Regions from separate parts of the Kitasatospora sp. NPDC127121 genome, predicted to be linked through region 4. Evidence: riboswitches for the same ligand, from Rfam matches in the RefSeq annotation. Region 4 holds a riboswitch; each other region holds the start of a gene.

Region 1 (7,490 bases), on a different contig from region 4:
CCGGAGCAGTGGCCGGTGGCCGTCTTCTGCGACTTCGGTGGCGTCGACGACGGTGCGCTCGACCGTTTCGACGGCGGCTTCGCGGAGTTCGTGGCGACCGTACTCACCGGCGGCTACGCCCATGAGGACGAGTTGCTGGTGCGCCCGGACCCGGAGGAGTGGGGACCTCAACCGGCCCGGCCGCTCTGGACACCCGCCTACGACTGGACCGGCAAGGACTGGGGCGCGGAGTGGGGCATCACCTGGTACCGGCCCACCGGGTCGACGGAAATGCCCTGGACCAGGTAGCGGTGATCCGCCGACCTGGCATTCGCCTTCCCTCGCCCGGCGGCGCCGAACATCACGCAACAGCCGTACCGCCGGTGCCCCGGCCCCCCCTTCCGGAGGGGCCGGGGCACCGGGGTGCCGCCGGGGGTCAGAGCGCGGTGACGCCCGGCTGGGCGCCGGCGCCGAAGGACCAGCCCTCGACGTCGCCGGGTGCCGGGTTGTAGCTGCCCGCGCCGAGGTTGCTGTACGACCAGGGGCCGCCGTGCTGGGCGTGCCAGTACGACCAGTAGGCGCTGCCGGTGGGGTTGGTGCAGGTCGTCGGCAGGGCGTTGATGGTGCAGACGAAGCCCGGGTAGCGCGGGTGGAAGGTGTACGCGAACCCGGCACCGGTCAGCGCGGCCAGGCCGCTGGCCGGATCGCCGGGTGCGCAGCCGGTCTGGATGCCGCCGCCGACGGCGGTGGAGTCGACCACGACGGTGACGCCGGTGGTGCCGTCGCAGGCGGCGGCCTGTGCCTGCGGGGCTTGGACGGCGGAGGCGCCGAGCAGGCCGGCGGTGAGGGCAGCGGCGGCGGCGATCGAGCCGAGGGTGCGGCGGGTCGGGCGCGCGGGCGCCAGGGTGTCAGTCATCGGAGCTCTCCTCGCGGGGTCAGCGGGTGGTCAGCGGGTGGTCAGTGGGTGGTCGCCGGGCAGGCCGGCACGGGCGCGTCCGGGCGGGCACCGGCGGCGGAGAGGGTGGCCAGCGGGGTGCCGGCCAGGCCGAGGACGGCCTGCGCGGTGGCCCGGGCGCCGGTGGCCGGGTTGAAGCCGGTCGCGTCGTAGGCGACCGCCCCGCGCACGCCCGGGTCCGTGGCGCAGCCCTGCTGGAGCTTGACCAGGCTGCTCCAGCCCTTGAGGCCGGCCCCGAAGCGTCCGCCGGCGAGCAGTGCCTGCGTGGCGAGGCCGGTGGTGTTGGCGTTGGACGCGGCGGCCCCGGCGGCGGAGAAGCCGCCGTCGGCGTTCTGGTGGGCGGCCAGCCAGCCGAGCCCGGCGTCGGCCTTGGCGGTGCGGCCGGTCGCGGCGAGGGCCTGGGCGGCGAGCGCGGTGGCGTCCGGGTCGCTGGCGCAGGTGGCCTGGCCGAAGGAGACCGGGTAACCGCCGTCCGCGCACTGGCTGTCGGCGAGGAAGTCGACGGCGGCCGCCGGGGCGCCGCCGGCCGTGCGGTGCAGGGCGATCAGGGCGAGGGACTGGCCGAAGGCGTTGCTGTAGTCGCCCCACTGGGAGCGGTCGGAGAACCGGCCGTCGGCGGTCTGGAGGGAGCGCAGCCGGGCGGGCAGGTCGACGCCGCCGAAGGCCGTCGGGTTCCCGCCGCGCACCTCGACGGCGAGCAGCAGCTTGGCGGTCGCGCCCGCGTAGGCCTCGGTGGTGCCGTCGCCGAGGTAGCCGGTGATGATCTCGGGCTTGGCCAGCCAGGCGGTGGCCTTCGTGGCGGCCTGGTCGGAGCTGTGCGAGGCGGCGAAGGCCAGCACGGCGTCGATGGTCAGGCCCTGGTCGGGGTAGGCGGTGCCGTTGAAGACGGACTCGAAGTGGTCGCCGTCGACGAGCTGGCGGGCCAGCCAGCCGCCGGCGGCGGCGTCGGGGCGGATCGTCGAGGACGAGGTCGCGCCAGCAGGCGCGGCCTGGGCGGCAGCGGCCGCCGGGAGGACGGTGGCGAGGGCGAGCGCGGGTATCGCGAAGAGGCGCAGGGGGCGTCGGACCAGGGACACGGTGGGCCTTTCCGGGCCCGCACGCAGGGGCCCGGAGGACATCGGCCACAGCCGGGGCAGCCCTCGGAGCTCCGGCCCGCAGACCACGACGGGAGGAGGGGACGACACACCTCCGCCGCCGGGTACTCGGGCTCGCCGCCGGCGTGGAGCCGGCGGCCTACCGTTGCGGGTCAGCGCCGGATTCGAACCGGACTTCCCCCAGCGGCGGAGTCACAACTTGACGGCCCATCATGGCGATACGGAAAAGATCCGGTCAAGGGTTCGTACGTCACATCACGGTGGTCCACACCCGGCTTCGCGACCCGCCCCTCCCGGCCGAGACACCGTCAGTGCGCTCAGTCCGCTCGGGACTCCTGGAATTCCATCACGGCCGCGCCGTGCTCGTGAGCCCACTGAGTCAGCACGGCGATCGGCTTCACCAGCGTCCGGCCCAGGTCCGTCAGCACGTACTCGACCTTCCCGGACTCGGCGTGGCGGTCGACCAGGCCGTACCCCTGCAGGCGGCGCAGCGTCTGGGTCAGCACCTTCCGCGAGATGCCGCCGATCAGGTCGACCAGCTCGCCGTGTCTGCACGGTTCCCGGCTCAACGCGAACAGCACGGCCACCGCCCACTTGTCGGCGATGATCTCGATCGCCAGCCGAGCCGGGCAGTCGGCGAGGAAGACACTGCCGGAGTACTCACGCATGACCCGACGGTAGCCCGCCGCCGGGAACCCGGAGGTACCTACCGCCTCACTAGCGTCCACTGCGGAAGCCATCGAGCCATCGAGCCATCGATCAGGGGAGCAGGGGAGCCGTATGAGGGCAGAGACCGAATGGCCGGGCGGGCGGAAAGTCGTCGCACTGGTCACCGTCGCGCTGGAGCTGTGGTCACCAGGGCACTGGCCCGCCTACGCGCCGATGGCCGCGGCGTGGCCGCTGTCCGGCATCGACGACACACACAGCACCTCCTGGGCGGACTACGGCGTCACCACCGGCATCTGGCGGCTGCTCGACGTCCTGGGTGACCTGCCCGCCACCGTCGGCGTCAGTGGACTGGTGGCCGAGCGGCACCCCGAGACCGTCGAGGCCGTGCACGAGGCGGGTCACGAGATCGCCGCACACTCCTGGGCCCAGGACGTGGTGCCCGCGCTGCTCGACGTCGATGCCGAGCGGGCCAACGTCCTTCGCTGCACCGACATCCTTCGCCGGGTCACCGGTGTTCGCCCGGCGGGGTGGATGAGCCCGCGCGCCACCGGTTCGCGGCACACGGTCGACCTGCTCGCCGAGGCCGGCTACCGCTGGACCGGGGACCACGGCGACCACGACCTCCCGCAGGTCCTGTCCACCGTTCACGGTCCTCTGGTCTCCCTCATGCACAGCGACCACTCCGACGTCCGCGACGCCGCGGCCGGCCCGTACGCCTACCGCGACCTTCACCGTGAGCTGCTGAACCAGCTGCTCGCCGCCCCCGGCCCGGGCGTCTTCCACCTGACCGTCCACGCCCACGTCGGAGGCCGACCGCTCCTCGCGGGCATGGTCGGCCAGGTCCTCGACCACATCCGCGAGTCCGGCGACGTCTGGGTCGCCACCCACGCCCAGCTGGCCGAACACGTCCTGACACACCAGGGAGGAACGCCATGACCCACGTCCTCGTCGTCGGCGGCACCGGAGCCATGGGCAGCCACGTGGTCCGCCACCTGCTGGCCACCACCGACGCCACCGTCACCGTCCCCACCCGCCACCCGGAGTCCGCCCGCGCCACCGGACTCGCCGCCACCGCGCCCGACCGCGTGCGACTGGTCCGCTCCGACCCGGCGGCGCTCGAGGTCCTGATCGGGCAGGCGGACCACGTGTTCGCCAACACCGACTTCTTCGCGACGGGCAGCGCGGTGGGTGAGTACCGGCAGGGGCTGCACTTGCTGGCCGCCGCCGAGCGGGCCGGCGTGGAGCGCTTCATCTGGTCCTCGTTGGACAGCGCGGTGTCCCTGACCGGCCACCCCGTCCCGCATTTCGACAGCAAGGCCGCCGTCGCCGCCCACATCGGCCTGATGCGGTCGGAGGAGATGCTCCGCAAGGAGACCGACGGCTGGTACACGGACCACGTCTCGGTGCTGACCACGGCGCCGTACTTCGAGAACCTGCGGGACCGACTCGCCCCCCGGCCGGACGGCAGGGGCGGCCTGGTCTTCAGGCTCCCCCTCGGCGCCGCCCACTACCCGCTCGTCGCCCTCGACGACATCGCCTGGTTCGCCTGCCACATGTTCGACAACTGGCAGTCCTGGGGCGCCCGCGACCTCGCGGTGATCGGCGACAGCCTCACCGGCGACGAGATCGCCGCCACCTTCGCCCAGGTCACGGACACCCCCAGCACCTACCTCCCGATGCCGCACGACGACCTGCGCACCGCCGTCCCCGGCTTCAGCCACGACTACGCGGCGATGTTCCGGTTCTTCGCCGACCGTGACCTCTACGCCCGAGACCGGGACATCGGCCTCCTGCGCCGCCTGCACCCCGACGTGATGACCTTCGAGGACTGGCTGCACTACACCGGATGGACGGGATGACCAGGACCTTCCCGGTGCGCCACCCCCCGGGCGAGGGGCGGCGCACCGGGCGGGCTGTCAGCGGTTGAGGAACTCCGGCGGGCGCTTCTCGGCGAAGGCCGCCATACCCTCCTTCTGGTCCGCCGTGGCGAACGTGGCGTGGAACAGGCGCCGTTCGAAGCGCACGCCCTCGGCGAGCGTGGTCTCGTACGAGCGGTTGACGCTCTCCTTGAGCATGACCGCAGCCGGGGTGGACATCGCCGCGACGGTCTCGGCCACCGTCAGGGCCTCGGCCAGCAGCTGGTCCGCCGGGACGATCCGGGAGACCAGGCCGGCCCGCTCGGCCTCCTCGGCGCCCATCATCCGGCCGGTCAGGCACAGTTCCATCGCCTTCGCCTTGCCGACCGCCCGGGTCAGCCGCTGCGAGCCGCCGATGCCGGGGATGACACCGAGCTTGATCTCCGGCTGCCCGAACTTCGCGGTGTCCGCCGCCAGCAGGACGTCGCACAGCATCGCCAACTCGCAGCCGCCGCCCAGCGCGTAGCCCGCCACCGCCGCCACCACGGGCTTGCGCAGCGCGGCGAAGCGGTCCCAGGCGGCGAACCAGTCGCCGAGGTAGGCGTCGACGAAGTCGAGGGACTGCATCTCCTTGATGTCGGCGCCGGCCGCGAACGCCTTCTCCGAGCCGGTGATGACCAGGCAGCCGATCTCCGGGTCACGGTCGAACTCCGTTGCCGCCTGCACGACTTCGTTCATCAGGAGGGTGTTGAGCGCGTTGAGCGCCTTGGGCCGGTCGAGCGTGATCAGCCCCACCCGGCCCTTGCGCTCGACCAGGATCGTCTCGTAGCCGGTCACTTGCCGTCCTCCCTCAGGGTGGTGATGATCGCCGAGAAGTCCAGGCCGGCGTCGTCGTCGGCCTGCGCGAAGTCCGCGTACAGCTGTGCCGCCCTGCGTCCGAGTTCGGTGGGCAGGCCGGCGGCCTCGGCGGCCCCGGCGGCGAGGCCGAGGTCCTTGGCCATCAGGGCGGCGGCGAACCCGGCCGCGTAGTCGCGGTTGGCCGGGCTGGCCGGCACCGGCCCGGGGACGGGGCAGTTGGTGGTGAGCGCCCAGCACTGGCCGGAGGCGGTCGAGGCGACGTCGTAGAGCGCCTGGTGGCTGAGCCCGAGGCTCTCCCCGAGCACGAAGGCCTCGCTGACCGCGATCATCGAGATGCCCAGGATCATGTTGTTGCAGATCTTCGCGGCCTGCCCCGCACCGGGGGGTCCGCAGTGCACGACCTTGCGGCCCATCGCCTCCAGCACCGGTCGGGCCGCCTCGAAGTCCGGCTCGGCGGCTCCGACCATGAAGGTGAGGCTCGCGGCCGTGGCGCCGACCACCCCGCCGGAGACCGGCGCGTCCACGGCCCGGTGCCCGGCGTTCACGGCGAGGTCGTGCGCCGCCCGGGCGTCCGCGACGTCGATCGTGGAGCAGTCGACGAAGAGCGTTCCCGGGCGGGCGGCGGGCAGCAGGTCCGCGTAGGCGGCCAGCACGTGCCGGCCGGCCGGCAGCATGCTGATGACGACGTCGGCCTCCCGTACCGCCTCGGTCGCGGACCGCGCCGGACGGACGCCGCTCTCCGTCCGGGACGCCCGCCGCAGCGCCTCCGGCGCCAGGTCGTAGCCGGTCACGGTGTGTCCGGCCGTGGCGAGGTTGGCGGCCATCGGGCCGCCCATGTTGCCGAGTCCGATGAATCCGATGACTCCGTTGAATCCGTTGAATCCGTTGAATCCGTTGCGGTGGGTCACCAGCGCTCCAGGGGTGTGGTGGGGGCCAGGCCGAGTTCCCGGTCGCCGAGCGGGGCGAAGTAGCGGGCCACCGTGGCGGGCTCGACGGCGCTCAGCGTCGACGGGTTCCACCGCGGGGAGCGGTCCTTGTCGATCACCTGGGCGCGGATCCCCTCGGCCAGGTCCGGCGTGGAGAGCGCCGCGCAGGAGGTCCGGTACTCCTGGTCGAGGACGGCCTCCAGCGGGCCGAGGGTGCGGGCCCGGCGCAGGGCGGCGAGGGTGGCCTTCACGGCGGCGGGCGAGTTGGCGGCGATCCGGTCCGCGGCCTCCTTGGCCTCCGGTTCGCCGCTGTCCCGCAGGCGGTCGAGGATCTCCTCCACGGTGTCGGCCCCGTAGCAGTGGTCGATCCAGGCCCGCCGGCCGTCCAGCACGCCGGCCGGTGCGGGCCCGACGTTCCGTTCGAGGGCGTCGTGCACGGGGAGTTCGGCCAGGTCGTCCAGCAGCGCGGGCAGCCGCTCGGCCGGGACGAAGTGGTCGGCGAGGCCGCAGAGCAGCGCGTCACCGGCGCCGACGGAACCCGCGGTCAGGGCGAGGTGGGTACCCAGCTCTCCCGGTGCGAGGGCGAGCAGGTAGGTGCCGCCGACGTCGGGGACGAAGCCGATGCCGGCCTCGGGCATGGCGATGCGTGTGGTCCCGGTGACGATCCGGACGCTGCCGTGGGCGGAGACCCCGACCCCGCCGCCCATCACGATGCCGCTCATGAGCGCGACGTAGGGCTTGGGGTAGCGGGCGATGCGGGCGTTGAGGCGGTACTCGTCGCGCCAGAACTCCTCGACGGCGCCCGGGTCCGCGCCGGTGGCGGCGCGGTGGATGGCGACGATGTCGCCGCCGGCGCAGAAGGCCCGCTCACCGGCGCCGGTGATGACCACGGTTTCGACCCGCTCGTCCTCCTCCCACGCGTCCAGGGCTTCGGAGATCCTTCGCACCATGCCGTGGGTGAGGGCGTTCAGGGCTGCGGGGCGGTTGAGGACGATCAGGCCGGCCCGGCCCTCGCGGTGGACCAGGACCTCGTCGAGGTCGTTCCCGGCCATCACGCGGCCCCGGTCAGGCCGCGGGCAACGATGACGCGCATGATCTCGTTGGTTCCTTCCAGGATCTGGTGCACCCGCAGGTCGCGGACGATCTTCTCGAT
Region 2 (7,490 bases), on a different contig from region 4:
TGGTGATCAACCCGGGCGCGTTCACGCACTACTCGTACGCGATGCGGGACGCCGCCTCGCAGCGCACCGCGCCGCTGATCGAGGTGCACATCTCCAACCCGTACGCCCGGGAGACCTTCCGGCACACCTCGGTGATCGCCGCGGTGGCCTCCGGCACCATCGCGGGATTCGGGCTCGGCTCCTACGAGCTGGCCCTGCGCGCCCTGGCCGAGCAACTCACCACGCGCTGACGCCTGGTCAGCGGCCCGGCGGCGGACTGTGCCCGCCGCCGGGCCGCCGTGTAGTCTCCCCGCTGAGAGGTGTCGGGAGGTGACCGTGACGCAGTACGCCGGGGGTGGGCACGTCCCGCCGCGTCCCGCCGCTCCGCCGGGGCCGCAGCCGTCGGGGGCCGCCGCGCCGCCGCCGGTGCCGCCCGTTCCGGCCCCTGTTCCCGCCGCTGCGCCGCCGGCTCCGGCCGCTCCGGTGCCGCTCGTTCCGGTGCCGCCTGCTCCCGTGCCGCCCGCTCCGGCTCCTGTCTCCGCGCCCGCTCCGGCCGCACCCGCGCCCGCGCCCAGTGCGCCGGTCCCCGTCGGGGCCACCGGGCACTTCGTGCTGCCCTCCGGCGCGCCCGTGCAACTCCCCGCCCACCCGCCGCAGCGGCACGCGCCCGCCAGTCCGATCGCCGTCCTGCTGATCGGCCCGGCCGGGGCGGGCAAGACCACCGTCGCCCGGTACTGGGCCGAGCGCCGGCCCAGCCCGACCGCGCACATCAGCCTGGACGACGTCCGCGAGTGGGTGCAGTCCGGCTTCGCCAACCCGCAGTCCGGCTGGAACAACGCCTCCGAGGCGCAGTACCGGCTGGCCCGCCGCACCTGCGGCTTCGCCTGCCGCAACTACCTCGCCAACGGCATCTCCTGCATCATCGACGACGCCGTCTTCCCGGACCGCCCGGCCATCGGCCTCGGCGGCTGGAAGCGGCACATCGGCCCCGGCATGATCCCGGTCGTGCTGCTGCCCAGCCTGGACTCCGTGCTGCACCGCAACGCCCGGCGCGGCGGTACCCGGCGGCTCGGTGACGAGGAGGTGGCGCGGATCCACGGCCGGATGGCCGGCTGGTACAACTCCGGGCTGCCGATCATCGACAACTCGTACCTGGACGTGGCCGGCACCGCCGCCGAGCTGGACCGCGTCATCCTGGCCCGGCTGATGGGCATGCCGGTCCGCTGACCTGCGACGATCCGGCGCTGTCGGTGCCGACTGCGATGATGTGCGGGTCCTGTCGAACCACCCCGGGGGAGCTGACGCCCGTGCCGGAAGGCCACATCATCCACCGCCTCGCCGCCGAGAACCGGAAGGCCTTCGGCGGCCGCCCGGTCGAGGTGTCCAGCCCGCAGGGCCGGTTCGCCGACGAGGCCAAGGCCATCGACGGGCAGCTGCTCACCGCGGCCGAAGCCGTCGGCAAGCACCTGTTCCTCGGCTTCGAGGAGGGCGGCTGGGTGCACGTCCACCTCGGCCTCTACGGCGGCTTCGCCTTCGGCACCGGGCCCGCGCCCGAGCCGGTCGGCCTGGTCCGGCTGCGGCTGGCCAACGACGACGGCTACGCCGACCTGCGCGGCCCCAACACCTGCGCGCTGGTCACCGGCGCGGAGAAGGCCGCCGTCGCCGCCCGGCTGGGCCCCGACCCGCTGCGCGCCGACGCCGATCCGCAGGCCGCCTGGCGCCGGATATCGGCGAGCCGTACGACCGTCGCCGCGCTGCTGATGGACCAGAAGGTGCTGGCCGGGGTGGGCAACGTCTACCGGGCCGAGGTGCTGTTCCGCCACGGGATCAACCCGCACCGCGCCGGCCGCGACCTCACCCGGGGCGAGTGGGACGCGATCTGGGCCGACCTGGTCGCCCTGATGCACGAGGGCGTCGGCGCGGGCCGGATCGACACCGTCCGGCCCGAGCACACCCCCGAGGCGATGGGCCGCCCGCCGCGCGTCGACGACCACGGCGGCGAGGTGTACGTCTACCGGCGGGCCGCGATGCCCTGCCTGGTCTGCGGCACCGACGTCCGGGCGGAGCAGCACGCCGCGCGCAACCTCTTCTGGTGCCCCACCTGCCAGGCGGCCTGACCGGGTCCGCGGTTGCTCCGGCCGGCCCCCCGGCGTGTCCTCCGGGGGGCCGGTCAGCCGACGGCCGCGGTGGGCTCGTGGTGTTCGGCGGCGGCGCACGCGTCGAGGAGGGGGCGCATGGCCTCGTCCACGAGCCGGTAGCGCACGACCCGCCCGTCCTTGTCCCCGGTGACCACGCCCGCGGTGCGGAGCAGTCGCAGGGCCTGGGACACGGCGGGGTCGCGCATGCCGGTGGCGACGGCGAGGTCGGAGACGGCGAGCGGGCCGGCCCGGTGGAGGGCGAGCAGGAGGGCGAGCCGCCCGGGGTCGGCGAGCAGGGAGAACCGCTCGGCCCAGGTGCGGACGTGCGCGGGGTCGCCGATCGCGGCGATGGCCTCGCAGACCCGGTGTCCGTCGATGGTGCGGTGGCCCGCGCGGTCGGCCGGTACGAGATGCATGCGCACATTGTTGCAGGAGGGGGCCTGTGATCCTGGACACCTGCGCAGGTGCGCAGCCTTGCAAGGGTGGGTCCTGGCCCCTACGGTGTTCCCCGCCGTGGTGCTCGGGAAGACCGGTGACGGATCCTCAGGGGTCCCAGTCCGGAGCGGCCCTCGCCACTGTGATCGGGCCATCGTGATCGTCGACGATGGAGAGACGTCCGTACCCACGACGCCACTGGGAGCCTCGCGCACCTGGGAAGGCGGGTACGGGACCCCCGTAAGCCAGGAGACCGGCCACGGCATCTCACGAAGTGTTTCCACGAGGTGCTGGAGCGTGACCCGAATGACCCTGCCCGAAACCGCCGCCGCCGAGGCGCCGGCGACACCGTCCGTGCTGCCCACGTTCCGCTGGAAGCGCGAGGACACCGTTCGCACGGCCGGGCTGATGGGGGTGATCCTGGCCATGCACGTGGTGGCGTTCGGGACGCTCATCTTCCTGGTCGCGCCCCACAACTACGCGGTCGGCACCCAGGTCTTCGGCGTGGGCCTGGGGATCACCGCGTACACCCTCGGCATGCGGCACGCCTTCGACGCCGACCACATCGCGGTGATCGACAACACCACCCGCAAACTGATGGCGGACGGCAAGCGGCCGGTCTCGGTCGGCTTCTGGTTCGCCCTCGGGCACTCCTCGATGGTGGTGCTGATGGCCGCCCTGGTGGCGGGCGGCGCGCAGCTGGCCAGCACGCTGATGGACGACGACTCGACCACCCACAAGTGGCTCGGGATGGTCGGCACGACGGCCTCCGGCGCGTTCCTCTACCTGATCGGCGCGCTCAACCTGGCCGCGCTGCTCGGCATCCTCAAGGTGTTCCGGGCGATGCGGGCCGGGTCGTACGACGAGGCGCAGCTGGAGGAGCACCTCAACTCGCGCGGCTTCATGGCCCGGGTGCTGAACCGGGCGACCCGCTCGATCACCCGGCCCGGGCAGATGTTCCCGGTGGGCATGGTGCTGGGGCTGGGCTTCGACACCGCGACCGAGGTCACCCTGATGGTGATGGCCGGGTCGGGCGCGGCGGCCGGGCTGCCCTGGTACGCGATCGTCTGCCTGCCGCTGCTGTTCGCGGCCGGGATGAGCCTGTTCGACACCCTGGACGGGACGTTCATGAACTTCGCGTACCAGTGGGCCTTCGCCAACCCGGTCCGGAAGGTCTACTACAACCTGACGATCACCGGGCTGTCGATCGCGGTGGCCTTCGTCATCGGCACCATCGAGCTGGTCGGCGTGCTGCACGAGAAGCTCGATCTGACCGACCCGGTCACCGGCTGGATCGCGGGCATCTCGCTGGACAACGTCGGCTACGCGATCGCCGGGCTGTTCGTGGTGGTCTGGGCCGCGGCGACCGCCAACTGTACGGGGGCGGGGGTGGATATGTGCTGGGCGGCCGCCGTGTTGGGCGGGCGGCGCGCGGCGCCGGCTGCCACCCGCGACGGCGCCTCCCCCGGGATCCCGGGGGAGGCGCCGTTTCGTCGCTGCGGGGCGGTACGGGTCGCTGCCGGTCGGCGTTTCGTCGGTGCGGGGTTCAGTTCGGGCGGGCGGGGTTCAGCGCTCTTCGCGGAAGTCGACGTGCCGGCGCGCGATCGGGTCGTACTTGCGCAGGACCATCCGGTCCGGGTCGTTGCGGCGGTTCTTGCGGGTCACGTACGTGTAGCCGGTGCCGGCGGTGGAGCGGAGCTTGATGACGGGGCGCAGTTCACTACGGGCCATGGGTGTCCTCCCGGGTTGGCGGGTTGGCGGGTTGGCGGGTTGGCGGGTTGGCGGGGCGTTCGGGGCCGGGGCGAAACCGTACACCGAAATGGAAGTCATTTTCATCTGGTGTAACGTGAGCTCCGTCCTGCCCATTCCCGGACGTCAGGGAGCACCCATGTCCGCCCGCTGCCAACTCACCGGCCGCAAGCCCGGATTCGGCAACGCGATCTCGCACTCGCACCGCCGCACCCGCCGCCGCTTCGACCCCAACATCCAGCACAAGCGCTACTGGCTGCCCGGCGAGGGCCGGTACGTCCGGCTCACCCTCAGCGCCAAGGGCATCCGCACCATCGACACGATCGGCATCGAGGCCGCCGTCGCCCGCATCCGCGCCCGAGGGGGGAAGGTCTGATGGCCAAGCAGAGCAAGATCGCCAGGAACGAGCAGCGCCGCGCCGTCGTGGCCCGGTACGCCGAGCGCCGCGCCGAGCTCAAGCGGATCATCGCCCACCCCGGCACCGCCCCCGCCGAACGCGCCGCCGCCCAGGCCGAACTCGCCCGCCAGCCCCGCGACGCCAGCGCCACCCGGATCCGCAACCGCGACGCCGTCGACGGCCGCCCCCGCGGCTACCTGCGGGCCTTCGGCCTCTCCCGGGTCAACCTCCGCGTCCACGCCCACGCCGGCCACCTGCCCGGCGTCCGCAAGGCCAGCTGGTGAGCGGCGTGGACGGGATCAAGCTGCCCGTGGTGGTCGTCGCAGGACTGCATGCCGCCGAACGCCGCGCCGCCGTCCGGGAGTTGGCCGCGGCCGCGGTGGACGCAGTGGTCCTCCACCATGACCTGCGGGAGGCCTCGCAGGGTGTCGTCCACCGTGAACTGCGCGACGCGGGAGGCGGGTTCGACGCCGCCGACGTCCCACTGGTGAACGACTGCCCCTGCTGCGCCCTGCGCGAAGACCTGCTGCCGCGACTGCTGCGGATCGCCGACGAAGGCCGGTACGGACTCGCGATCGTCGAACTGTGGGGCGGCAGCGACCCGCACCCGGCCGTCGAGGTGATCGCCGGGGGAGAGGCGGACGGCCGCCATCTGGAGGACGCCGTCGAACTCGCGGGCGTGGTCACGGCCGTCGACCCGGACCGGCTGATCGGCGAACTCTCCGTCTCCGACGACCTGGTGGACCACGGCGAGCACACCGCCCGCCAGGACCAGCGGACCCGCGCGGAGGCGCTCGCCCACCAGGTCGAGTACGCCACCACCCTCGCCGTCCCGCGCGCGACGGCGCACACGCCCGGGCTCGCGCTGCTCCGCCAGCTCCACCCCACCGCCCGGGTCGTCCGGCTCGGCACCGGCGCGCTCACCCGGGCCGCCCTCGGCGGCTTCGACGTCGCCGCCGCCCGCGACCGGGTCAACCCGGCGATCGCGCTGCTCCCGCAGGAGAGCGACGAGGCCGGCGTCACCACGCTGGTCTGGGAGCGCCGCCGCCCGCTGCACCCCGAGCGGCTGCACCGGGCGCTGGAGCTGCTCGTCCCCGCCGCCCAGCGCAGCCGCGGCCGCTTCTGGCTGGCCAACCGGCCCGACCTGATGCTCGCCTGGGACGCCGCCGGGGCCAACCTCGCCGTCGAGGAGTGCGGGCCCTGGCTCACCTCCCTGCCCGACGCCGCCTGGGAGCTGTACCCGCCAGCCCGCCGGGCCGCCGCCGCCCTCGACTGGCACCCGCTGCACGGCGACCGGGTGCAGCAGCTCAGCTTCACCGCCGAGGGCCTGGACGTCGACGGTGTCACCGGGCTGCTCGACTCCTGTCTGCTCACCGACGCCGAACTCGCCGCCGGCGAACCCGGCTGGAAGGCCCTGCCGGACGCCTTCCGGGACCTGCTCGACCCCGTTCACTGAGGAGCCGTCACTGTGCGTAAGCGACCGAACCCGCCCAAGGACCGGCCGAACCCGCTGTTCGCGGCCGGCATCGAGTACATCGACTACAAGGACACCGACCTGCTGCGGCGCTTCGTCTCCGACCGCGGCAAGATCCGGAGCCGCCGCGTCACCCGGCTCACCGTCCAGCAGCAGCGCGCCGTGGCCAGGGCCGTCAAGAACGCCCGCGAGATGGCCCTCCTCCCGTACGCCGCCGGCACCACCCGGTAGCCGTCACCACCGTCACCACCGCCACTATCACCCGACAAGGAGCCCCCGATGGCCGTCCCCAAGCGCAAGACGTCCCGCAGCAACACCCGGCACCGCCGGGCCCAGTGGAAGGGCAAGGCCCCGAAGCTCGTCCCGATCACCCTCAACGGCCGCGAACTGCTCGTCCCCCAGAACCTGGTCCCCGCCTACCGCCGCGGCCTGATCGATCCGGAGGGGGCGTAGCGACCACGAAGGGGGCGTGCGGGGGCGGGAGCGAGCCCTGTCGGGGGTGCTCGGCGGGCGGATCGGGGTGGGGGTTCGTAGGCTCGACGCATGTCTGATGCGTACGCGGGTCGGCGGGAGCGGGTGAGGGAGCACTGCAGTGCGGCCGGGGCCGATGCGGCGCTGATCACCCGGGCGGCGAACGTGCGGTATCTGACGGGCTGCGCGCCCTGCGGGGCGACGCTGCTGCTGACCCGGGAGCGGGTGCTGCTGGCAGTGCCGGACGATCTGCCGCCGGACGACACCGGGGAGCACCTGATCGCGCCGGACGTCACCCAGGTGCCGGTGGCGGCCGCGGCGGACACCGCCCTGGCGGCGGCCGCCGCCGCCGCGCGACTGGGCGTGGCGGACCTCGCGGTGGAGGAGCACGACCTGACCGTCAGCCGCCACCGCGCGGTGGCGAGCCTGGCGGAGGGGGCCCGGCTGGCCGACCTGGCGCAGGTGGTCGAGCGGCTGCGGGTGGTCAAGGACGAGCACGAGATCGCCGACCTGCGGATCGCCGCCGAGATCGCCGACCAGGCGCTCGGCGAACTGCTGGAGTCGATCCTGGTCGGCCGCACCGAACGGCACCTGGCGATGGAGCTGGAACGCAGGATGATCGACCACGGCGCGGACCGGGCGGCCTACCCGGTGTCCGTCGGCACCGGCAGCCACTCCGGCCGGCCCGCCCACCAGCCGACCGACCGCCGGGTGGAGGAGGGCGACTTCCTCACCGTGGTGATGGGCGCCCAGTACCGGGGTTACGGCGTCTCCACCGCCCGGACCTTCGTGATCGGCGCCGCCCCCGCGCCCTGGCAGGTGGAGCTGCACCGGCTGGTGTTCCGGG
Region 3 (7,490 bases), on a different contig from region 4:
ACCTGCCCCCGGAACTCGGTGTCGCTCTCGAAACGCCACCCCGCCAGGCCGCCCGGCGAACCGACTCCGTGGGAGCGCTCCGTCGGCGACCGCACACCCCACTCGCCGTTCAGGTTCACCGCACCGTACAGATCGACGAACGCCCGGTAGTCCGACGGCAGTTGGACCCCGAGCTCGGCCGGTGCCAGCTCCCACGGCACCCGCGCCGGGGTGTACACCGGCTCGCCCATGATCGCCCGCAGTCGGTCCCATGCCTCGGTCATTACCTGACCCCTCTCCGGCCGCCCGTCGTCAGAAGCTGCACTTTAGGCGACGGCTCCGACAAGCCACTGACCCGACCGGAAGACCGCCGGCTGACGGGCCCCGCTCGATCTCAACGGTTCGAAGCTCGTCCCCGGCGTCCAGGACGACCGGGACCTTCGGATCAGTTGCCGTAGCGGAGCGAGACGGTGTCGCCGAGGTGGACGGTGGTGGCCCGGGTGGCGGTGGTGGCGGTGGCGCCGTCCAGGCTGACCTTCCAGGTGGAGGAGCCGCTGTTGGCGGTGCCGTTGATCGCGGTGACGGCGCCGGTGCCGGAGGACGGGGTGACGGCGGTGACGCAGCCGGCGGGGGTCGCGGATGCGGCGGAGTCGAGGACGTCGCCGAGGGTCGCGGTGGTGCCGGTCGGGGTGAGGGTGACGGCGCAGACCTTGAGCGCGCCGGTGCCGTCGTCGATGACCAGCGCGAGCTTGGCGGCGGTGCCGGGGACGAAGGTGGTGGCGGCGGCCCAGGCGGGCTCGCCGGCGGTGGTCGGGGCCGGCGGGGTGGCGGTGAAGCCGGCGCCGGCGACGGCGCGCAGGCCGTCGACGGAGGCGTAGGGGGAGGGGGTGGTGTCGGTGGGCAGGTACTTGAAGCCGCCGCCGGGCTTGAACTGCTGGGCGATCAGGAAGTCGACGGGGCTCTTGCCGGTGCCGCTGGTGAAGTCGGCGCCCTGGGGGTTGATGCCGCAGGCGTTGAGGCCGGAGACGGCCCAGCCGTTGGAGTCGGTGTTGACGCCGAACATGGCGTTGAAGGCGCCGGAGGCGGTGAGCTTGCCCTTGAGGAAGTTCTTGGCGGCGACGATCGCCGGGTCGGTGGCGGGGACGCCCCCGGTGCAGAGCGAGGCCATGGCGGCACCGGTCATGTCGATGTCGCTGCCCTGGGCGAGGGCGTTCGGGTCGCCCGCGGCCTTGCTGAAGTTCCAGCCGCCGTCGTTGTGCTGGTTGGCGCGCACCGCCGTGACGGAGGCGTCGAGCAGCGGCTGCGGGACGCGGGGGCTGCCGGCCTGGGTCTTGGCGCCCGCGAGGGCGAGGAGGCCGAAGACGGTGCCGTTGAAGTTGGCGGACGGGCCGTAGTAGCCGGGTTCGGCGGTCTGCCAGTAGGCGGCGAGGTCGGCGACGAGGTTGCGGCCCGGGCCGACCCGGGCGGGGTCGATGCCGGCGGCGTAGGCGTTGAGGATGCCGCGCTCGTAGTCCGTGACGACCGGCGAGGCGCTCGGCCAGCCGGGGGCGGCGAGCTGGTTGCGGTACACCAGGCGGGCGTTCTTGGTGGGGTCGCCGCCGGGGGTGACGTCGGCGGCGGCCGTGCCGGCGGCCGCGAGTGCGCTGAACGCCCACTCGTTGGAGAGCCCGCCGCCGGTGACGTAGCTGCCGTCGGCGGCCTGGAGCGACTTCAGGTAGGTGACGCCGGTGCTCTTCGAGGTGGCTATCTGGGTCGGGCTGGCCGTCGCGTGGGCGGGGACGGCGGAGAGCAGGAGTGCGCCGGCCGTCAGGGCGACGGTGATGGCGGAGGCGGCGGAGGCGGCGCGGGAGGGGGTGGTCCGAGAGGGGGTGGTCCGCGAGGGGGCGAGGAGGGACACGGGACAGGCTCCTTGGGGTGGCGGGCGCCGACCCTGCCCCGGAGTTCCGGCGTCCGTTGGAGGGCGCGCGACTGCCGGAGCGGTCGCCGCCCGGATCGCGTGGGCCGGCTTTCGCCATGGTGCGTGGCCGGGCGGGCATTCGGGCTCAGGGCGGCACGATGGCCACCCCACACCGCTGCGCGTCAGCCCCGGATTCGCACCGGGTTCCCCCGCTCGGCCACCGCGGACGCTACCGCACGGCGCACCGGCCGACGAGGTGATGTGATCGATATGACGACCCGTTGACTCCCGTTCGACCGCCGTGGTCTGATGAACCGATTTTTTGCCCTCGGCATTCAGGGGAAGCCGGTCCAACTCCGGCGCTGACCCGCAACCGTGGACCCACCTGTGGTGGGTGAGCCGGAATGCCTGGACCGGGGGCCTGTTCACAGAGCACTTGCGTCGTCGCGGACTACGACGCGGTCCGGACGGTCCCTGCCCAGGAGACCGTCGGCTGCGCCGTTGCGTCCTGCGTCGACCGACCAGGGAGTCGTCGTGAGGGTCAGCAGCAGTCGCACACGTCACAGGAACCGGGACCTCGCGTCCGTGGTGGTCGCCGGTGCTGTCGCGGTCGCCGCCTGCGGAAGCGTCCTGTTCGGGCGCCCCGGCACCGCGGCCGCCGACCCGATCGAGCAGTGCACGGCGACGACGGGCGCGATCGTCGCCGTCGACTTCACCCACTGGGGCGGCGGCGTCGTCCGGGGCTGCGACGCCCACCCCACGACCGGGATGAACCTGCTGCGCGCCGCCGGCTTCACCACCGCCGGAACCGAGCACGACGGGCCCGCCTTCATCTGCCGACTCGGAACCGGGACCTTCAACAGCGGCACCCAGTACCCGACGCCGGCCGAGGAACCCTGCGTCAACACCCCGCAGGCCACCGCGTACTGGTCGTACTGGATCGCCGAACCCGGCCAACAGGCCTGGTCCTACAGCCGGTTCGGCGCCGGGACGCAGAAGCCCAAGCCCGGCGAGGTCGAGGCCTGGGTGTACGGCGGCACCGACATCGGCGGTACCAGCGGGGCACCGGGCTTCACCCCGGACTCCGTGAGAGCGAAGAGCGGCGGTTCGTCGGCTTCGCCGTCCGCCTCGCCATCCGCCTCGCCGTCGCCCTCGGCGACCCCGACACCGACCGGGCCGTCCACCGCCGGTGACCCGGCGGCCGCTGTGGCCTGGCTGGCCCGCCAACTCGTCGGCGGCGACCACATGGAGAACTGGGCCGTCGAGGGGCCGGACTACCCCCGGACCGCCCTCACCGCCATCGCCCTCGCCGCCGCCGGCACGCAGGACCCGGCGCTGCGCAGGACGACCGCCTTCCTCGCCGCCCACACCGACGCCTTCCTGTACCCCGACGGACCGGCCGGCCGGCCCGATGCGAGGGCCGCCGCACTGCTGGCCCTCGTCGCCGAGAGCACCGGCGGCGATCCCCGGGCCTTCGGCGGCCGGGACCTGATCGCCGCGCTCACCGGCCACGTCTGCACGGCGGCGGGGGAGAACGGCAAGTGCACCGCCGCCGGGGACTTCCTCGGCGCGGCCTCGCCCTGGGTCCAGTCCCTCGGCGTCATCGCCCTCCAACGCGCCGGCGTCACGCCACCCGCCCCGGCGCTCGCCCGCTTCACGGCGCTCCAGTGCGCCGACGGCGGGGTGGCCGGATCGATGATCGTCGCCGGCGAGCACTGCGAGTCCGACCCGCTCACCACCGGCCTCGCAGTCCTCGCCCTGCGTACGGCCCCCGGGTACGAGACGGCGGCGAAGAAGGCTTCGGACCAGCTCGCGGCCGGACAGCAGGCCGACGGATCCCTGCTCCCGTACCTCGGCGCCCCCGGCGACACCATCAGCACCGCGAGCGCGGCCCAGGCGTTCAAGGCCACCGGACAGGACACCCGCCGGGCCGCCGCCACGGCCTGGCTCGCCGCCCGGCAGGGTACGGACGGCGGCTTCGGCCCCGACGCGTCGACCACCGACCCGGACCCGGCCGCCACCGAGCAGGCGATCCTGGCCCTGACCGGCACCGACCTCACCAGCGTTCGGCACAACCCGGACGCCGGCACGCCGCCGACGACGCCCGCCACCACGAAGCCTGCCGGAAGAACCCCCGACGCCGCCAAGGGCAGCGTCTACCTCACCGACCCGTCCCGCCTGATCAACGGCCGCTACTACGAGGGCTTCCCGGCCTTCGCCGACTTCGGCCTCACCATCGACGGCGCCTACGCCCTCGCGGCCACCGGCACCGACGACGCCGCGCTGCGCAGGATCGTCGACTTCCTGGACCAGCCGGGCAAGGACGCCAGTGAGCGCACCGTCAACGACTGGACCGGCATCGGCACCGAGTACGCAGGCGGCGGCTCGATCGGAAAGGAGGCGCTGCTCGCCGAGGCGGTCGGCCGCAACCCGCGCGCCTTCGGCGGCCACGACCTGATCGCCGCCCTGGCCGCCCTCGTGTGCACCAAGGCCGACCAGAGCACCGGCTGCGCGGCGCCCGGCAACTACACCTACGCCACCTCGGTGTTCTCCCAGGCGCTCGGCATCATGGCCCAGCTCCGGGCCGGGGACTCGACGAACGCCGCTCCCGCGATCGCCTACCTGAAGGGCCTCCAACACCAGGACGGCTCCTGGCCCAGCCTGATCCCCGCCACCGGGGACTCCGACGTGGACAGCACGGCGATGGCCGTCATGGCCCTCGCCCTCGTGCCGGGGGACGAGGCCGCGCGGGCCGTCGACCAGGGCCTCGGCTGGCTCGCCGCGCGGCAGTTGCCCGACGGCGGCTTCCCGGGAGCGGCCGGCGACTCGACCAACTCGGCCGCGCTCGCCATCCAGGGCATGACGCTGCGCCAGGCCTCGTACGGCGCCCAGATCGCCAAGGCGCGCGACTTCCTGGCGGGTCAGCAGAACGGCGACGGCGGGTTCAACGTCGCCTCCGCCGGGCAGCCGGGATCGGACGTCCGCGCGTCCACGCAGGTGCTCGGCGGTGCCACCGGGATCTCGTTCGGCACGCTGTTCCGGGACCTCGGGGGAACGTCGACGCCGACGCCGACTCCGACTTCCACCGGGACGGCGACCCCGACGGGTACGCCGACCGGCACGCCGACGGGCACGCCCACTGGTACTCCCACGGGCACGCCGACCGATACCCCGACCGGCACGCCCACGAACACGTCCACGAACACGCCCACGGGCACGCCGAGCCCGACGGGCTCTCCCGCCACGGCTGGTCCCTCGGACACCGCCGTTCCCTCGACCGGCGACGGTTCGGCCACCTGGTCGGCCGGTGGCGTCGACGCTCCGGCCGGTGGCGGTGGCGGTGGCGGTGGCGCACCCGTCGCCGTCGCCCCCGCCGGTGGCGTGCCGGCGCAGACCGGTTCCGGCAGCCTGGCCGGGACCGGAACCCAGGCCCTGACGCTGACGGCGGGCGCGGGTGTGCTGACCGCGCTCGGCGCGGCGGCCGTCCTCGTCGCCCGGCGCCGCGCCGCGGCCGCCCCGGGGCGTCACCGGTGAGCCGGGGACTCGGCGGTCGGCTCGGCGGTCGGCTCGGCAGGCTGTCCGGGGCGGCGGCCCTGACCTTCGCCCTCGCGTTCGGCGGCGTCGCCGTGGGCACCGCCCCGGCGTCCGCGGCGCCGCTGCCGATCGACCAGTGCACCACCACCTCCGGCGTGGTGCTCGCCGTGGACTTCAGCAAGTGGGGCGGCCCGTTGCTGCGCTCCTGCGGGACCACGCCGACCACCGGCTTCACCCTGCTCAACCAGGGCGGCTGGAAGACCACCGGGACCGGGCACGACGGTCCGGCGTTCATCTGCCGGATCGGCTACAGCGGCTTCCAGGGCGGCAAGCAGTTCCCGGCCCCGGACCAGGAGAAGTGCGTCCTGACGCCCCCGGCCACGGCCTACTGGTCGTACTGGCACGCCGATCCGGGCCAGAACGAGTGGTCCTACAGCCAGCTCGGGGCGATGAGCTACCAGCCGAAGCCCGGCAGCGTCGACCTCTGGATCTTCGGTGGTACCAACATCGAGGGCACCGAGGGGCGGCCGGGCTTCTCGCCGGACAGCGTGCGCGCGAACAACTCCAGTCCCGGCGGGCAGCCCGCCGACCCCGGCCAGGGCACCACGGGCGGCTCGGGCGGCGGCTCCAGCGGTTCCGGCGGCGGGTCGACGGGCGGCACGGGTACGACCGGCGGCAGCGGCAGCGGCAACGGCTCCGGTTCGAGCGGCGCCACCGGCACCACCGGCGCCACCGGAAACGCAGGCAGCACCGGCAGCAGCGGCGGAACCGCCGGCACCAGCGGCGCCGGCACGACCGGTGGCACCGGATCGGGCCGGCCCCCGGCCCCCGCCAAGCCCCCGACGGGCGGAGCCCGTCCGCCCGCGCCCGCCACCACCCCGGGGCCCGGCGCCGACGCCACCCCCGAGGACGGCATCACTCCGCCCGGAGCGCCCGAGCCGACGCCCGTGCCCGCCACGCCGGTGCCGGTCGAGCCGTCCACCGCGCCGCCGACGGACGCCCCGAGCGATCAGCCGACCCCGCAGACGGTCGAGGCCGCGGCCGCGCCGACGTCCACCCCCGCCGTGCCCGGCGGCGTGGTGGACGCCAATCCGGTGGCCGATGCCCCGCACGACTCCGGGTCGATGGTTCCCGCCGTCATCGCGACCGCCCTCGTGGGGGCGCTGGGCGCGGCCACCGTGGTCGTCGCGCGACGCCGCCGCCGACGGGCCGAGTGATCAGGTGACCAAGCCCGACGAACCCGACGCCGTCCCCCCGAAGCCCGACCCGAAGCCGAAGCCCAACCCGAAGCCCAACCCCAACCCGAAGCCCACCCCCCGACGGGACGCCGGGAGCCGGCGCAGCCCCCGGAACCTGCACCCGCTGGCCTGGTGGACCTGGGCGCTCGCCCTGGCGACGGCGGCCAGCCGCACCACCAACCCGCTGCTGCTCCTGCTGGTCCTCGCCGTGCTCGGCTACGTGGTCACCGCCCGCCGGACCGAGGCCCCGTGGGCCCGCGGGTTCACCTACTACCTGTGGCTGGCCCTGACCGTGGTGGCGATCCGGGTGGTGTTCCGGTGCGTCTTCGCCACCGGCATCACCCCGCACGACCACCTGCTCTTCTCCCTCCCGCACCTCCCCACCCCCGCCTGGTACGCGGGCATCCGGATCGGCGGGCCGGTCTCCCTGGAGGCGACCCTCTCCGCCGCCTTCGACGGGCTGCGCCTGGCCTGCCTGATCTGCTGCATCGGCGCCGCCAACACGCTCGCCAACCCCAAGCGCGCCCTGCGCGTCCTGCCCGGCGCCCTGTACGAGCTGGGCGTCGCCGTGACGGTGTCGCTGAGCGTCGCCCCGCAGCTGGTGCAGAGCGTCCAACGCGTCGCCCGGGCAAGGCGGTTGCGGGCCGGGCAGCGGAAGGGCGTCCGCGCGCTGCGCAGCATCGTCGTCCCGGTGCTGGAGGACGCGCTGGAGCGTTCGCTGCACCTGGCCGCCGCGATGGACTCGCGCGGTTACGGCCGCTCCGGCACCGCGACCCGCCGCTCCCGCCGCGTCACCGGCGCCCTGATGCTGCTCGGCATGTGCGGCCTGTGCGCCGGGGTGT
Region 4 (7,490 bases):
CAGGACGGCGGGCTTGCCGCGCAGGGCTCTGGGCAGGGCCACGGACCGCTCCTCCGGTTGCTCGCCGGCACCGGCCCAGGCGGACACAACCGGAACACTCGTGCGAATGACTGCCCCGAGAGCCTGCCACACTCCCCCGGCCCCGGCGAGCGAACCCGCCGGGGCCGGGGTGTCACGGCGGATCAGCCGGCCGCGGCGGCCCCCGGCGCACCCGGCGCGGCCGCGGACGCGGCCTTGGCGCGCTGGAGCAGCTGGCCCTTCACGTGCTCGCCGAAGCCGGCGGCCGCCGCGGTGGCGGCGGCGTCAGCGGTGTCGCCGCCCTTCGCCGAGCCCTCGACCGTGAAGTAGGCGTACCGGCCCAGGGTGTTGTGCGTGTTGGTGCAGCCCGGCGTGGCGCAGAAGGCCGGCGCGCCCGGCGCGACGGCGCCCTTGAGGTGGCCGGTGTAACTCTTCATCGAGGTCTCGGCCTGGATCTTATGGTCGAAGACCGCGACGCCGACGGTCACCGCGCTGTCGCCGGAGACGTAGGTCGCCCGGAGCACCTTCTGGCAGCCCTGGTCACCGAGGACCTTGCCGAGCCCGCCGGTCGTCGAGTTCCCGTCCCAGCAGGGCGAGTCCAGCGAGACGAAGGTCCGGTTCCAGGTGGCGCCGTTGACCGTCACCTGGAGTGCGGAGAACAGCGCCCCCGCGTCCTGCGGCGCCGGGTCGGTGGCGGCCTCCCAGATCGGCTTCGACGGGTCGTCCGGCGCGCCGCCCGGGGTGCCGGCGGCACTTGGCGCGGCACTCTGGGCGGCACTCGGTGCGGCACTCGGCGCGGCGGAGGACGGCCGGTTGGAGGCCGAGGCGGTCGGCCCGGCGGTCGGCCCGGCGGTCGGCTTGTCGCCGTCGCCCTTCGTCAGCAGCACCGTCCCGCCCGCGACCAGGCCGCCGACCAGGACGACCGCGACCGCCACGCCGAGGGCCCGCAACCGGCGGCGGCGCTTGTCGTCCGCCGCGTTGCGGTCCGCCAGCGCCTGCCAGTTCGGCTCGGCGCGCTGCGGCGCCTGGGGCTGCGGGTACGGCTGCGGGTGCGCCTGCGGGTGTCCTTGGGGATGCGCCTGGGGATGCGGCTGGGGGTTCGGCTGCCACTGCGGCGGCAGCTGCTGCCGCGGTTGGCCCGGCTGCGGCAGCGGAGGCTGCCCCGGCGGACCGGGCTGCGCCACCGGCTGCGCGGGCGGCACCGGAGGTCCGTACGAGGCCGGCGGCGGCCCGAAGCCCCCGCTCGGCGGCAACACCGGACCGGGCACCACCGGCGGCTGCTGACCGTGCGCGTCCCCCGGCCCGGTGGGAGGCGTTCCCTGCGGACCCTGCCCGGGTGCGCCAGTTCCGTCGCTCACGCGCCCCCTCGCTTCGCTCGATGATCGCTTCGCGAAACGCGCCCCTCGGCGATTCGCTCGCTCATGCGCCCAGATCGTAGGGCATGCCCCCGCCAGCCGGTCCGCCCGGTGACCGTTCCGTATCGAAACCAGGACGCCGGAGCCCGGAACCAGGGCCCCGGGAGCCCGGATCCGAGGCGCCCCAAGGCCACGACCCGCCCCCTCCCAGCACCCCCGGTTATCGCGCCGACACACCGCGCCGTACTACATGTGGGGTCGCATCAGAGAGACACCACAAGATGTATGCTCAATCCTGCTGTCGATGCAGGGGAACCCGGTGCGAATCCGGGACTGCCCCGCAGCGGTGAGCGGGCGGCTCCAGCAGCCGCACCGCGAGTCCGAGTACCTGCCGACGGTGTGCGCACGGGCCCTCCCGCAGAGGCCGCGCCAGCACGAGAACTACCTTCCGGGCCTCGCGGGCGGGCCGGGGACGCCACTGTCGCGCGACGCTTTCTGCGTACGTGCCGTGCTCCCCTGCCCCGAACGGCCCGGTACCCCCCGATCACCGCCGCCGATCGCCGCCAGGAGAGAGCGCCTTGACCACCGCTGCCTCAGCCACCCTGCCCGCCCAGGGCACCGGCCCCGCCTCCACCGACCCGACGGTCTCCGACCCCGGCGGCGCGCTCCTTCGGCTGCTCACCGACCGCAGCGTCGATCTCCCCCAGGTGGACCCCGGCCATGTCGCCGCCGCCGCGCTGCGCGGCCGCCACGCCGGCTCGGACTTCGCCGAGCTGCGCGGGCTGGCCGTGGACGCCGCCGCGTCGATGATCGCCGAGGACCCCCAGTACTCGAAGCTGGCCGCCCGGCTGCTCGCCCTGGAGATCGTCGACGAGGCGAACAGCCAGGGCTCGCGCTCCTTCGCCGCCTCGATCGCCGTCGGCCACGACGAGGGCCTGATCGGTGACACCACCGCCGCCTTCGTCGCCAAGCACGCCGCCGCCCTGGACGCCTTGATCGACGCGCACGGCGACGACCGCTTCGAGTACTTCGGCCTGCGCACCGTGCAGTCCCGCTACCTGCTGCGCCACCCGATCACCCGCAAGGTCATCGAGACCCCGCAGCACTTCCTGCTCCGCGTCGCCTGCGGCCTGGCGGTCGGCGACAGCGAGCAGTCCGTGCGCGAGGTCGCCGAGCTGTACGGCCTGATGAGCCGGCTGGAGTACCTGACCTCCTCGCCGACCCTGTTCAACTCCGGCACCCGGCACCCGCAGATGTCGAGCTGCTACCTGCTCGACTCCCCGCTGGACAACCTGGACTCGATCTACAACCGCTACGCGCAGATCGCCCGGCTGTCCAAGCACGCCGGCGGCATCGGCCTGTCCTACTCGCGCATCCGCTCGCGCGGCAGCCTGATCCGCGGCACCAACGGCAAGTCCAACGGCATCGTCCCGTTCCTGCGCACCCTCGACTCCTCGGTCGCCGCCGTCAACCAGGGCGGCCGCCGCAAGGGCGCGGCCTGCGTCTACCTGGAGACCTGGCACGCCGACATCGAGGAGTTCCTGGAGCTCCGCGACAACACCGGCGAGGAGGCGCGGCGCACCCACAACCTCAACCTGGCGCACTGGATCCCGGACGAGTTCATGCGCCGGGTCAACGCCAACGAGGACTGGTCGCTGTTCTCCCCCGCCGACGTGCCCGAGCTCGTCGACCTGTGGGGCTCCGACTTCGACGAGGCCTACCGCAAGGCCGAGCTGGCCGGCAAGGCCGTGCGCACCATCCCCGCGCAGACCCTGTACGCCCGGATGATGCGCACCCTGGCGCAGACCGGCAACGGCTGGATGACCTTCAAGGACGCCTCCAACCGCGCCGCCAACCAGACCGCGCTGCCCGGCCGCACGGTGCACTCCTCGAACCTGTGCACCGAGATCCTGGAGGTCACGGACGACTCCGAGACCGCCGTCTGCAACCTCGGCTCGGTCAACCTCGGCGCCCACGTCGCCCCCGGGGCCTCCGTCGACGACCTGCTCGGCGCCATGGACTGGGAGCGCCTCGACGCCACCGTCCGCACCGCCGTGACGTTCCTCGACCGCGTGGTGGACATCAACTTCTACCCGACCACCGAGGCCGGCACCTCCAACTCCCGCTGGCGCCCGGTCGGCCTCGGCGTGATGGGCCTCCAGGACGTCTTCTTCAAGCTGCGGATCGACTTCGACTCCGCCGAGGCCGCGCGGCTCTCCACCCTCATCGCCGAGCGCATCATGCTCACCGCGTACGAGCGCTCCGCCGACCTGGCCGAGCAGCTGGGCCGCCACGAGGCCTACGGCGAGACCCGCGCCGCCCGCGGCGAACTGCACATCGACCACTTCCCGACGGCCGCCCCGCAGTGGGCCGACCGCTGGACCGCGCTGCGCGCCCGCATCGCCGAGACCGGCCTGCGCAACTCGCTGCTGCTGGCCATCGCGCCGACCGCGACCATCGCGTCCATCGCCGGCGTCTACGAGTGCATCGAGCCGCAGGTCTCCAACCTGTTCAAGCGCGAGACGCTGTCCGGCGAGTTCCTCCAGGTCAACCCGTACCTGGTGCGCGAGCTCAAGGAGCTCGGCGTCTGGGACCAGCAGACCCGCGACGCCCTGCGCGAGGCCAACGGCTCCGTCCAGGAGCTGGGCTGGCTGCCCGCCGAGGTCCGCTCGCTCTACCGCACCGCCTGGGAGCTGCCCCAGCGCGCGCTGATCGACCTGGCCGCGGCCCGCATGCCGTACCTCGACCAGAGCCAGTCGCTGAACCTGTTCATGGCGGCGCCGACCATCGGCAAGCTCAGCTCGATGTACGCCTACGCGTGGAAGGTCGGTCTCAAGACCACCTACTACCTGCGCTCGCGCCCGGCGACCCGGATCGCCCAGGCCGCCTCCGGTGCCGCCCGCGCCGCCGCGCCCGCGTCCGCGTCCGCGCCCGTGCCGGTGAACACCCCGACCCTCACCCCGGAGGAGGAGGCCGCGCTGGCCTGCTCCCTGGAGAACCCCGAGTCCTGCGAGGCCTGCCAGTGAGCACCCCCGACCGCGAGAAGATGCTGCTCGACCCCGGCTTCGAGCTGACCCTGCGCCCGATGCGCTACCCGTCGTTCTACGACCGGTACCGGGACGCGATCAAGAACACCTGGACCGTCGAGGAGGTGGACCTGCACTCCGACGTCGCCGACCTGGCCAAGCTCAGCGAGGGCGAGCGCCACCTCATCGGCCGCCTGGTCGCCTTCTTCGCCACCGGGGACTCGATCGTCTCCAACAACGTGGTGCTGAGCCTCTACAAGCACATCAACTCCCCGGAGGCGCGGCTGTACCTGTCGCGCCAGCTGTTCGAGGAGGCCGTGCACGTCCAGTTCTACCTGACGCTGCTCGACACCTACCTGCCCGACCCCGAGGACCGCAACGCGGCCTTCGCCGCGGTGGAGAACATCCCCTCCATCCGCCAGAAGGCGCAGTTCTGCTTCAAGTACATGAACGCCGTCGACCACATCGACTCGCTGCAGACCAAGGAGGACCGCCGCGCGTTCCTCCTGAACCTGATCTGCTTCGCGGCGTGCGTCGAGGGCCTGTTCTTCTACGGCGCGTTCGCGTACGTGTACTGGTTCCGCTCGCGCGGCCTGCTGCACGGCCTGGCCACCGGCACCAACTGGGTGTTCCGCGACGAGTCCATGCACATGGACTTCGCGATGTCGGTCGTCGACACGGTCCGCGAGGAGGAGCCCGACCTCTTCGACGACGAGATGGCCAAGCAGGTCACGGAGATGCTGGAAGAGGCCGTCGAGGCCGAGCTCCAGTTCGCCCAGGACCTGTGCGGCGACGGCCTCGCCGGCATGAACACCGACTCCATGCGCCAGTACCTGGAGGCTGTGGCCGACCAGCGCCTCGCCCGCCTCGGCCTGCCGATCCGCTACGGGTCGACGAACCCGTTCGGCTTCATGGAGCTCCAGAACGTCCAGGAGCTGACCAACTTCTTCGAGCGCCGCGTCTCCGCGTACCAGGTCGCCGTCGAAGGCTCCGTCGCCTTCGACGACGACTTCTAAAGCACTCAGACACACCAGAGGTGCCCCGCCCGGCTCACCGCCGCGCGGGGCACCTCTGTCTGTACCGACCCGACCGCCTCATCACCTCTGAACTCCCCCGCCCCCGCCCGGCATTCACGCCGAACGGGGGCGGCCCAACCACTTTCCCGCTCTGGAAAGATCGGTTTCTTGACCCTGCGCCCACGGGGACTACGCAGACGCAGGACAGTTCTCGGCGCAGAGTTGCTGCCCGAGGACCGCCTCGACGAGTACCGCCGGTACCGGGAGATTGCTCTGGCTCACGCCCTGCCCTTCAGGGAGCACAAGGAAGCCAAGGCAAAGACGATCGCGGCATGACTGGAGCGCCAGGCCGTACTGTACGACAGCCAGAGAGAGTTCCATTTCGTCATTTGTGAGCATGTCCTGCGGTGGCGGATATGCCCTCCTGCCATCATTGCTACGCAGCTCGAGCGCCTGGTTTCGCTGTCCCGGATTCCCAATTTAACCATCGGAGTTCTTCCCGCCAAAAGGCTGATGCCGGACTTTCCGATGACATGCTTTAGCATGCATGATGATCGCCTGGCCATTGTGGAGACGTTTCATTCAGAGATCACAACTCGCGATCCGAGGGATGTCGCTCTCTACATGTCAACATTCCTCAGATTAGACGCCGCGGCACTACATGGAGATGACATGCGGGACCTTATCGAAGGAATCCGGGACGAGTTCTTTCAGGAATAAAACGCCAAGGGAGCCGCAATGGAAAGCAGGTCGGATTCAGCACGGATCGCAGGCCCAGGGCGGCAGGACGCCAGAACCCTCCGCCGAAAACGGCGCGGACAAGAAGCAGGTTGAGCTGGCAACCCTTGAGCAGAAGCTTGAGCGGCAGACGCCGCAGGATCTCTGCCAATAGCCGAGACACCCGGCAGGAATGACCCCAGCGGACCTTCGCGGCGCAGGAAGTCGGCCAGTCCGACTTCCTGCGCACGCATCCGGAGCGACCACCTGAAATGGGCCGTGGAGAGTTCTGTCGGGAACAGGAAAGCGTGCAGGAATAACCCCAAACGCCCCGGTAATTTGGTGACTCGCCGAAATGATTCGAGAGCCACAGAAGCGCTCCATACCCACTGACGGTTTCACACAGCCGCCTGGCACCACACGTCGCCGTACGCACGCGGAACTCATGGAGCGGATCGACAACAACCCGGTCCGGAGGGACCTGACGACCGGGCGCCTGGTCGAAATCGTGGGGGCACAGGACGGCCGGGCGCTGGTCCGGCCACTGTTCGAGCCGGACAGCCCGTCGCGTCAGGTGCCGGCCGACCAGCTCACCACCCGCATCAGCCTGTGGCGGTGACGGTCCTCCCCTCCCCTTGAGTCTTCCGCCCAAGTCCTGGGCGGGGCGGGGCCGTTCCGTGCTGCCCCGAAGCGATACCGGAAGGTGCAGGCGATGACTGAGCGCAACCTGTACGAACTCGACCTCTCCCGGGTCGAGTTCAACCGTGCGGGCGGCCGGGGCTTCAACGTCTCCGAGGAGAAGCACAGTTGCACTTCCACGGCTACGAGTGGGCCGGTGACGGCCGACTGCTGGCGAAGGAGCCGGAGCGTCGCCCGATCGAGGCCGCACGGTTCGGCCTCTCGGAACTCCCGCCGATGATGACCGGCTGGTGGCTGCTGCGGCCCACCGCCCAGATCCGGGGCACCTGGGAGACGGCGGCCGACGCGGCCGACTGGCTTTAGGCGCGGTACGAGGAGCACACGCCGGGCGGCGATCCGTGGCTTCCCACCAAGGCACGGCGACTCCGCGCGATCGAGCAATTAGAGGGTGCCGCAGACGTGGTGTGGTCCCGCTGGGTGTCCGACAGCCGCTGGTCGGGCCACTACGTGATCGCGTGCCCCCACAGGATCTGGCCGGACAGCCCGTGCCCGACCCGGCGCTGACGGTCCCCGCCCGGCGTTCGCGCCGGGCGGGGACCGTCGGGCAGGCGGGGCGCTCACGCCGCCGCGACCGCCTCCAGGGGGCTGAGGGTGGCTGCCCGGCGGGCGGGGAGGGTGGCGGCGAGGGCTCCGATGGTGAGGGAGGCGAGGCAGAGGAG

The links. A riboswitch is a leader RNA that binds a small molecule or an ion and turns the genes downstream of it on or off. The one in region 4 is predicted to bind cobalamin.
Positions count from the first base shown of each region.
Region 1: linked by a shared signal. The riboswitch ahead of ACFVHI_RS21010 (peptidase) and the one ahead of ACFVHI_RS24825 (ribonucleoside-diphosphate reductase subunit alpha) in region 4 are both predicted to bind cobalamin.
Region 2: linked by a shared signal. The riboswitch ahead of ACFVHI_RS23580 (HoxN/HupN/NixA family nickel/cobalt transporter) and the one ahead of ACFVHI_RS24825 (ribonucleoside-diphosphate reductase subunit alpha) in region 4 are both predicted to bind cobalamin.
Region 3: linked by a shared signal. The riboswitch ahead of ACFVHI_RS20990 (prenyltransferase/squalene oxidase repeat-containing protein) and the one ahead of ACFVHI_RS24825 (ribonucleoside-diphosphate reductase subunit alpha) in region 4 are both predicted to bind cobalamin.

Region 1 covers NZ_JBHXTQ010000041.1:35,838-43,327, forward strand. Annotated here, with positions in the region: gene ACFVHI_RS21000 (SMI1/KNR4 family protein) at 1-288, shown strand, start outside; gene ACFVHI_RS21005 (flagellar hook-length control protein FliK) at 416-895, opposite strand; gene ACFVHI_RS21010 (peptidase) at 937-2,010, opposite strand; cobalamin riboswitch at 2,110-2,250, opposite strand; gene ACFVHI_RS21015 (winged helix-turn-helix transcriptional regulator) at 2,346-2,696, opposite strand; gene ACFVHI_RS21020 (polysaccharide deacetylase family protein) at 2,809-3,633, shown strand; gene ACFVHI_RS21025 (NmrA family NAD(P)-binding protein) at 3,630-4,556, shown strand; gene ACFVHI_RS21030 (enoyl-CoA hydratase) at 4,614-5,390, opposite strand; gene mmsB (3-hydroxyisobutyrate dehydrogenase) at 5,387-6,319, opposite strand; gene ACFVHI_RS21040 (enoyl-CoA hydratase/isomerase family protein) at 6,316-7,389, opposite strand; gene ACFVHI_RS21045 (acyl-CoA dehydrogenase family protein) at 7,389-7,490, opposite strand, start outside.
Region 2 covers NZ_JBHXTQ010000050.1:14,651-22,140, forward strand. Annotated here, with positions in the region: gene aroQ (type II 3-dehydroquinate dehydratase) at 1-230, shown strand, start outside; gene ACFVHI_RS23565 (AAA family ATPase) at 310-1,206, shown strand; gene ACFVHI_RS23570 (Fpg/Nei family DNA glycosylase) at 1,287-2,096, shown strand; gene ACFVHI_RS23575 (metalloregulator ArsR/SmtB family transcription factor) at 2,150-2,533, opposite strand; cobalamin riboswitch at 2,615-2,829, shown strand; partial or broken gene ACFVHI_RS23580 (HoxN/HupN/NixA family nickel/cobalt transporter) at 2,859-3,962, shown strand; gene rpmG (50S ribosomal protein L33) at 4,119-4,283, opposite strand; gene rpmB (50S ribosomal protein L28) at 4,441-4,677, shown strand; gene rpsN (30S ribosomal protein S14) at 4,677-4,982, shown strand; gene ACFVHI_RS23600 (CobW family GTP-binding protein) at 4,988-6,154, shown strand; gene rpsR (30S ribosomal protein S18) at 6,167-6,403, shown strand; gene rpmF (50S ribosomal protein L32) at 6,452-6,625, shown strand; gene ACFVHI_RS23615 (Xaa-Pro peptidase family protein) at 6,716-7,490, shown strand, end outside.
Region 3 covers NZ_JBHXTQ010000041.1:28,224-35,713, reverse strand. Annotated here, with positions in the region: gene ACFVHI_RS21000 (SMI1/KNR4 family protein) at 1-263, opposite strand, end outside; gene ACFVHI_RS20995 (hypothetical protein) at 425-1,801, opposite strand; cobalamin riboswitch at 2,010-2,086, opposite strand; cobalamin riboswitch at 2,164-2,307, shown strand; gene ACFVHI_RS20990 (prenyltransferase/squalene oxidase repeat-containing protein) at 2,411-5,410, shown strand; gene ACFVHI_RS20985 (hypothetical protein) at 5,407-6,627, shown strand; gene ACFVHI_RS20980 (CbiQ family ECF transporter T component) at 6,632-7,490, shown strand, end outside.
Region 4 covers NZ_JBHXTQ010000055.1:15,129-22,618, forward strand. Annotated here, with positions in the region: gene ACFVHI_RS24815 (glycoside hydrolase family 26 protein) at 1-42, opposite strand, end outside; gene ACFVHI_RS24820 (hypothetical protein) at 183-1,220, opposite strand; cobalamin riboswitch at 1,642-1,784, shown strand; gene ACFVHI_RS24825 (ribonucleoside-diphosphate reductase subunit alpha) at 1,976-4,399, shown strand; gene ACFVHI_RS24830 (ribonucleotide-diphosphate reductase subunit beta) at 4,420-5,415, shown strand; gene ACFVHI_RS24835 (Scr1 family TA system antitoxin-like transcriptional regulator) at 5,752-6,135, shown strand; gene ACFVHI_RS24840 (hypothetical protein) at 6,578-6,751, shown strand; gene ACFVHI_RS24845 (hypothetical protein) at 6,940-7,134, shown strand; gene ACFVHI_RS24850 (ABC transporter permease) at 7,389-7,490, opposite strand, start outside.